Regions from separate parts of the Clostridium perfringens genome, predicted to be linked through region 1. Evidence: a T-box and tRNA genes for the amino acid it is inferred to sense, from the RefSeq annotation. Region 1 holds a T-box; the other holds one or more tRNA genes.

Region 1 (4,169 bases):
CCCATTCATTCCACAAGATGATGACTTTCCTAATAAAATTGTTTCTAATAAACCATCAAAATATCTAATGCTTACTCTATTTCCATTTAGAAAATCTTCATACCAAAAATCGAATAAATTCTTTAAAAACTTAGTATAATCCTTTGGCTTTAAAGAATAATTATATTTACCCTTTTCCTCGTACAATGGGTCAAGACAATTTATAAATTGAAGAAATTTAAAATCTTTTTCCTTAAAATATCTATATATTTTATTTACATGCCTAACTGTATTAGAGGTCACAACGCATAATATATTAAATTCAACATTATACTTTTTAAATAAATCCGTTGCCCTTTCTACCTTACTAAAGGTATCTAAACCATAACAATCTTTTCTATTTAAATTGTGTATTTCCTTAGGTCCATCCATAGATAGTCCCACAAGAAATTTATTTTCACTTAAAAACTTTGCCCAACTTTCATCTATTAAAGTCCCATTGGTTTGCAAACTATTACATATTTTTAAATTTTTATAATTATGTTTTCTCTGAATCTCAATTAACTTTTCAAAAAATTCTAATCCTGCTAAGGTAGGTTCTCCTCCCTGAAAAGCAAAACTACAATGGCCATCAGCTTCATTCAAAACCCCTTTGACCATGCTTTCTAAAACTTCATCTTTCATAATACCATAGCTCTTAACATTCCTATTGTCACTTAAAGAATGATAAAAACAATAAGTGCATTTTAAATTACATCCACTAGAAGCTGGCTTAATAAGCAAACTTAATGGTGGCATCCCAATTCCCCCTCTTACTTTTCACAATTATAATAAAAAATATTTATCACTTCTAATAAAATTTATTAATATATAATAACTATCCTTAATAGTATTAAACTTTTGCTAACTCTTCTTTCAAAGCTTTATAACCAATCTTTTCATTAATTAATCTTACTACCTTATTCATTTCATATTGATCTCTTCCTTTAATACTATATTCTCTACCATCTTTTAAGAATATAGTAATTAAGTAAACATATTTATTAGCTGTATTAATTATATTAATTTCTTTAACATCATGAAAATTAATATTTTCCTCTCCATTTATAAAAAGAATAAAATCATTTTTTCTTATAATAAAAGTACTTTTAATACTTTCCTTTGTAGCATATATAAACATTCCAAAACAAAAAATAATAGTTAATACTCTCCATATAGTTGATGTAATATTATTAGCTTCTCTTGCCATAACTCCAATTACCATATCAAAAGCGGAAAATATTAATAATACGTTTGATAGCTTATCATATAATAAACTAATAACTTTTGAATCTGTTTTTTTCTTTTCTAACTTAATAGTTTTTAATTTATTATTCCTATAAATAATTAAACCACCTAATATCAAAATACATACAATCAATCTAATAACCATAACTCCTCCTTTGTTCCCTCTGCTAAAAGCAAATTCTTCATAAAAATCACTTAACAAATTATTAATTTTCTTTATTGTATCATTTTTACAAATTAAAGGAAATAACAACTTTATTGTATAAAAAAGTTCACTAGATATAAGCGAAGTAATATTTGAATAAGTGATTAGAATCTATTATTTTCCCTATAAACCCTATAAAAAAAATTCATCATATATAAGCGAAATGTATTTGAATGAATGATTAGAATTTAATTGTTTTTGGAATGAATTTATCCTTAAAAATCTGAAACTGTTTGAAATGAAATGAGTTTTTCTCTTTTAGATAATCTTAATATTTATTTTCTTACTAAGTAATAAAAAGCTCTATAAAAAAGTTCACTAGATATAAGCGAAGTAATATTTGAATAAGTGATTAGAATTTCATTTATTCTGTAATAAATATAATGTTAAAAGGCTGAGACTGTTTGACCAACGGGAGTTTCGAAGCCTTAATTATATTTATGGAAGAATTAATAGAAATTCTTCACGAAATTCAATAATTACTAAGCTATATCTAGTGAACTTTACTTAATAGAGTTCTTAATTCCTATCTTGGGATTAATCCTATTTTCTTTTGCATTTTTCTAAGAGTTTTCATTGCAGCATAATTTGCTTTTTCTGCACCCTTTTTGTATATTTCCTCTAAAGCTTTTTTATCTCCTAATAAAGCTTTAACCTTTTCTTGAACTGGAGCTAACTCTTCAACTATAGCTTCAGCTACATCATTTTTAAATTCAGCATATCCTTTGCCATCATACATTTTTACAACTTCCTCAGGAGTATATCCTTTTATTGCACAAAGAATATTTATTAAATTCTTAACGCCTGGCTGTTCATCAGTATAATTTACTACACCAATACTATCTGTTACAGCTCTTGAAATTTTCTTTCTTATAACATTAGGCTCATCCATTATTAATATGAAACCATTTGGATTAGCATCTGATTTAGACATCTTTTTGCTTGGATCTTGTAAATCCATTATTTTTGCGCCCTCTTTTGGAACATATCCCTCTGGTATAGTGAATGTTTTGCTATAAGAATTGTTAAATCTAGTACCAATATCTCTAGCAAGCTCTAAATGTTGCATTTGGTCTTTTCCCACTGGAACAAGATCTGCATTATATAAAAGTATGTCAGCTGCCATAAGAACTGGATAATTAAATAATCCTGCTCCTATTGAATCGCCCATTTTCTTTGATTTATCTTTATACTGAGTCATTCTGCTTAATTCACCCATATATGAATTACATGTTAAAAGCCATGAAGCTTCTGAATGAGCTGGTACATGTGATTGTATAAATAATGTATTTTTCTCTGGATTTATTCCTGATGCTATATATATAGCTAAAACTTCTAAAGTTCTTCTTCTTAAATCTGCTGGTAATTGTTTTACTGTTATGGCATGTAAATCAACAACGCAGAAATAACAATCATATTCTTCTTGTAATTTAGTCCAGTTTTTTATAGCGCCTAAGTAATTTCCTAATGTTAAATCACCTGATGGCTTTATTCCACTAAAAATAATTTTTTTCTTATCTTCCATTAGTTTTTCTGATGCTTCTAAAAATCAAATGAAGTATCAGATACACCTCCTTTATAAAAATTTAATTAACCTTTTTATTTCTTAAATAGCTATTTTCTTTTAAAATAAAAAAGCCCTATAAGCCATAAGACTTATAGGACGAATATATCGCGGTACCACCTAATGTTACAAAGAAAATTCTTTGTATCTCTTTCTTGTAACGTAAGAATTACGATTTAGAATACTAAAATTCCTCTAAACATCTCGAAGATCCATTCAACTTAAGCATAACTATCATACTCCCAGCAAACATATGACTCTCTTAAAGTTTGTTTTTAAGTTTACTAATTCTTGTCATTGATATTTTATATTAAACTTTAATGTTATTTTATCATTTTTTACTCTTTAGTCAAGATTATTTATTTCTTTTACTTATTATTAAGATGAATTCTATAATTATCCCGTTAATATCCATTTTAACATTAATTTAATATTACAGCTATTTTTTTATCAAATTATCAAGTTTACATTTCCACAATTTTATATATAAAATATTTTTGTTGATTTTTCTTAACATTATGATAATATAGTATTATAACTTTTAAAAATAAAATAAAAATTTAATAAAAGAATATTAGCAAAATACTATATAAAAATTTTTTAAATCAAATTATAAATCAATATATTTTAAAATTATTTATCTCTTATATCTTAAATAATAATTTTAAATGTAAATATTAATTTGATTGTTTAAGAAAGACGGGGTGTATATTATGAATAACAAAAGATCAGATTTTTTAGTAATCGGCTTTGCACTATTCTCAATGTTTTTGGGGGCTGGTAACCTTATTTTCCCACCTTTATTAGGAAGAAATTTAGGTGCAGATTACTATTTAGGGATTATAGGATTTATAATAACTGGAGTTGGAGTACCACTACTTGGTATATTATCTTCAATGAGAGTTAACGGTAAGTTTGAATTATTCGGAGATAAAGTAGGTAAAAAATTCTCATTAATATATTCAATAGCATTATTTATACTTATTGGACCATTATTAGCTATTCCTAGAACAGCAGCTACTACATTTGAATTAGCATTTGCTCCTAACTTTGCAAATATAAATTACTTTGCAGTAATAGTTGTTTACTTTTTAGTTAATTTAATCTTTGTATTAAAGCCATCAAAAGTTATAG
Region 2 (4,169 bases), 1.3 Mb from region 1:
ATAACACTTTCTCCTGTTATAAATTTTTAGAGTCATAATATAGGATTTTTATAATGGTTATTTAATAATCATTATAATTATTCCTATTTTTTTAATGAATCTTTTTTCTTTAATTCAGTATTAGCGAAAGGTTTGTTATTTTATTTGACTTTCGTAAGCTTCTACCATTCTTTTTACCATTTCGCCGCCTACGGAACCACATTGTCTTGAACTTAGGTCTCCATTGTAATCTGAGAATGGTACACCTAATTCTCTAGCTACCTCATTTTTGAATTTACTTAATCCATTTTTTGCTTCTGGAACTAATGATTTTGACATTTCTAATTCCTCCTTTGGCTTTGGTAATTTGTAAGCTTGAAATTTGTTTATCTCTTGCTTACACTATTATATTAACCATAATTCAGATTATAAACCTATGAAATAGAAGGATTATTAACCATGTTATTCCAGAAAAAATCTATTTTTTATTTTTCTTTTTTAATATTACACCTGCACCTAATAATAACATACCTATTTGTGACATAGCTTCTGCACCTATAGGAGATCCTGTGTTAGGAAGTTTATTTTCTTTTTTAGAAACTTCCTCAATGTTATTTTGTTCATTATTTTTTTCATTCACTTCTTTAGATTTACTATCTTCTTTAACTAAAGTATTATCTTCATTTGAATTATTTTCTTTATTATTTTTTTGTTTTTCTATGTTTTCCTCTACTTTAGGCACATCTTTTTTACTTTCTTCATTAACTCCTTGATCCTTATTATTATTTTTATTATTAATAGAATCTAAGTTAAGATTTTCCTCATTTTCTTTAGATGTATTATTATCTAAAGGTAAATCTTTTTCATTTATTGATGCTATATTAGTATATTTTCCGTCTTCTGATGTAGGTATTTTTAATTCTCCTGAATTAACTAAATCTCTAACCTTTTTATAGTTTTCTGAATTTGGATCTATTCCTAATAGACACCAATTATTTTGTTTTTTTGCATTTATAAGGCCATTTTTAACATTTTTAATATAATCTATAGCTAAATTTCTTATTGTTCCTTCTTCTTCTCCATAAGCTGTCTTAGAATCCCAAAGTTTTTTAAATTCTTTTCCTTCAAAGATTCCTCCTTTTCCTTGCAATTGTCCAAGTCTATATGAATTCATTCCTAGTTTTAAAACATCTGTATCCTTAAGTTCTCTTCCATCTTTATACTTAACATCTTTAATCCTATTACCTTCTTTTTCTCGTAAATCAATTTTGTAAGTTATTCCTCCAAACATATCATTAGTACTATACTTTGACGCTCTTCTTTTAGGATTAAAACTTGGAGTAATATCTCCTGGATTTAATGTATTAAAATAGCCAGCTGCCCATTCCATATATTTTTTTAAGTCTTTTCCAGTTACTTCATAAACGCTTATTTCTCCACCAGTATATCTATAGTTATAAGCTATATCTTTCTTCTTTATATCACCTACATTTAACTTAGCCTTATCATTATCTATAGATAAAGCTATTACATCTGCTTTACTATAATATTTTCCTACTTCATGAAAGAAATCAATTAATGGAGTATCTTCTATATGTATAGTAGGTATTCCTTTTATGTAATCTTCATCTACCATGTTAACCCCTTCAAGTCTTCCAATAACTGAGTTAGCATCCTTACGCAATTCTTCATGGAAAGGTTTTAATAGATTTTCTATTTCTTTATCTGATTCTACATTAGCTACTGAAATAGTATCTGCATTTTTATTTTTAAGTACATTTTTTCCATTTTCTTTTTTAAATGTTAAATCTATTTTTGATACAGCCTGTCCATATTTTCCTGGTTCAGTTATAATAACTCCATTTACAACCTCATTTTTAACTAACTTATGCATATGTCCTCCTACAATTGCTGTAAGCTCTGGACATTGATTGGCAATATCTGTAACACCTGTATTGGAAATAGCATTTTCATTATCTAATCCCATATGCATAACTCCAATCATGGCATCAACTTTTCCATCTAATTCTTTTATAATCTTTTTTGTTTCTTTAACTGGATCTCTAAATTCAATTCCTTTTATATTATATGGTTTTTCAAACTCTTTTATCATTGGAGTATCCATACCTATAATACCTATCTTTATACCATCTCTTTCTATAACAGTATATCCATCCATAAATCTTGTTCCATCATCATTATAGATATTACCAGCTAATACCTTTCCTTCAAATTGACTTGTTACATGTTTAAGCACATCTAATCCAAAATTAAATTCATGGTTTCCCATTTCCCAAACATCATATTTCATCTTATTCATACCTAAAACCATAGGTTGGTGAGGTCCTTTATTGAAAGTTTCAACAAAGTTATCTTGAATTGAATCACCTGCATCTACAAGAATTAAATTTGGATTTTCATTTCTCTCCTTTTTAACAATTGTTGATATTTGTGATAAACTTCCTGATTTATTCTCCGTATCTGATGAATATTCCCAAGGAACAAATCTTCCATGTATATCTGAGGTTCCTAAGATGGTAACCTTAGTTTCATTAGAAATCTCTTCCCCCTTAACAACCTTACCATTAAAAAAACCTAAATTTAATGATAAGAACATCATTGTAGCTACACTTAATGGTTTAATTAGTTTTCTCACTATTTTTCATCCCCCTAAATTTTAAACTTTACCCTTAACATTATACATTGTTCTGAAATTGTTTATAATATTTATATATAATTTACATGTTTTCAGAATATAATCTTTCATTTAAAATTAATCAAAAAAAAATCAGTGAATTAATTCACTGATTTTCTGGCAGGGGCAGTAGGACTTGAACCCACAACCAATGGTTTTGGAGACCACTACTCTACCAATTGAGCCATACCCCTATAATATTATGTTATTTATTGTGTTAATTGGCAGGGGCAGTAGGACTCGAACCCACAACCAATGGTTTTGGAGACCACTACTCTACCAATTGAGCCATACCCCTGAACACAGAATTTATTATATATTAAAAATAAACTTAACGCAAGAGTTTTTTATGTAATTTTTTATTTTTAATAAAAAATCCACATTAATACTCTAATAAAACAATATAATATTGGCTAATAAAAAAATATATTTAGCTAAATTTAAATTAATTATTTCATCATTTCACTCTTATCTTCATCAATTAAAATAAAGCATATATAATATAAATTTAAAAAATCAATATTATATATGCTCTATACTTATATGTTTATAATGGTTTACTATGCTAATTTGAATCCTGACTCTTTTAATTTCTTTTTAATATTTTCAACATCTATACTTTTAACCCTAACTATAACCTCTTTAACATCAGTTAGACTCTTTGTATCTACAATAACTATGCTTAATATATCTCCACCTTCTTCAGATATTGTCTTAGTTATTTTTGATAATTGTCCTGGAACATCATAAGATCTTATTACTATTCTTTCCCCTTTATTAAGTCCAAAAGCATTGTTAAATTCTCTAAAAACTGCCTTATGAGTTAATATTCCTTTGAAATTATCAAATTCATCTACAACAGCCACAAAAGAAATTCTCATTCTTTCTAGCATGGATACTGCCTTTTCTATATGTTCTGATTTATTTATTATAGGAACTTCTGTTTTTAATATTTCACCTACAGTAATATTATTTAATACTTCATCTTTGCTTAAATTATTTTTAAAGTAATATTTATAGATAGAGCTTTTAGCTACTGCCCCTCTAAACTTATCTCCATCTACTACAGGAATTGATAAAAACTTATTATCCTCCATGATTTTTAGTGCATCTTTAAGTTTAGTATTAGAATCAACTAAATCTAGATTTTCTTTCTTTGTCATAATAGCTTTTACTAACATACAAATCCCCCCAATTCCTAAATTTACATACTATACACTATTATTATACTATTATATTATTACATAGTTATCCAATTATATTAAATTTATCAAAGTATTAATTAAAGATACTTTTCCCCTTTTATTGTTAATATTATAATAATTTTATAGGTATATGTTTTATTAAATATTAGGAGAATTTTTAACTATTTAAGAAACATAATAAAACTTTAAATGCTTTATTAAATCTACTCTCTCTTTTCTTTTTCTTTAAATTTGGATAGAATGATTAAAGAGTGTTAATTTGAAAGGAGTTCTTTATGGAATTTATAGTA

What was found. A T-box is a leader RNA that pairs with one kind of tRNA and senses whether it is charged. The one in region 1 lies ahead of trpS (tryptophan--tRNA ligase), so its partner is inferred to be a tRNA-Trp.
Positions count from the first base shown of each region.
Region 2: it encodes a tRNA-Trp, which carries the amino acid that the T-box ahead of trpS (tryptophan--tRNA ligase) is inferred to sense. The anticodon was not compared.

Region 1 covers NZ_CP065681.1:2,839,526-2,843,694, forward strand. The annotation lists gene I6G60_RS13295 (anaerobic sulfatase maturase) at 1-777, opposite strand, end outside; gene I6G60_RS13300 (hypothetical protein) at 872-1,411, opposite strand; gene trpS (tryptophan--tRNA ligase) at 1,998-2,996, opposite strand; T-box leader at 3,128-3,342, opposite strand; gene brnQ (branched-chain amino acid transport system II carrier protein) at 3,749-4,169, shown strand, end outside.
Region 2 covers NZ_CP065681.1:885,002-889,170, reverse strand. The annotation lists gene I6G60_RS04540 (alpha/beta-type small acid-soluble spore protein) at 136-318, opposite strand; gene I6G60_RS04535 (5'-nucleotidase C-terminal domain-containing protein) at 458-2,635, opposite strand; tRNA gene I6G60_RS04530 (tRNA-Trp) at 2,793-2,868, opposite strand; tRNA gene I6G60_RS04525 (tRNA-Trp) at 2,897-2,972, opposite strand; gene I6G60_RS04520 (CBS domain-containing protein) at 3,235-3,855, opposite strand; gene tsaE (tRNA (adenosine(37)-N6)-threonylcarbamoyltransferase complex ATPase subunit type 1 TsaE) at 4,155-4,169, shown strand, end outside.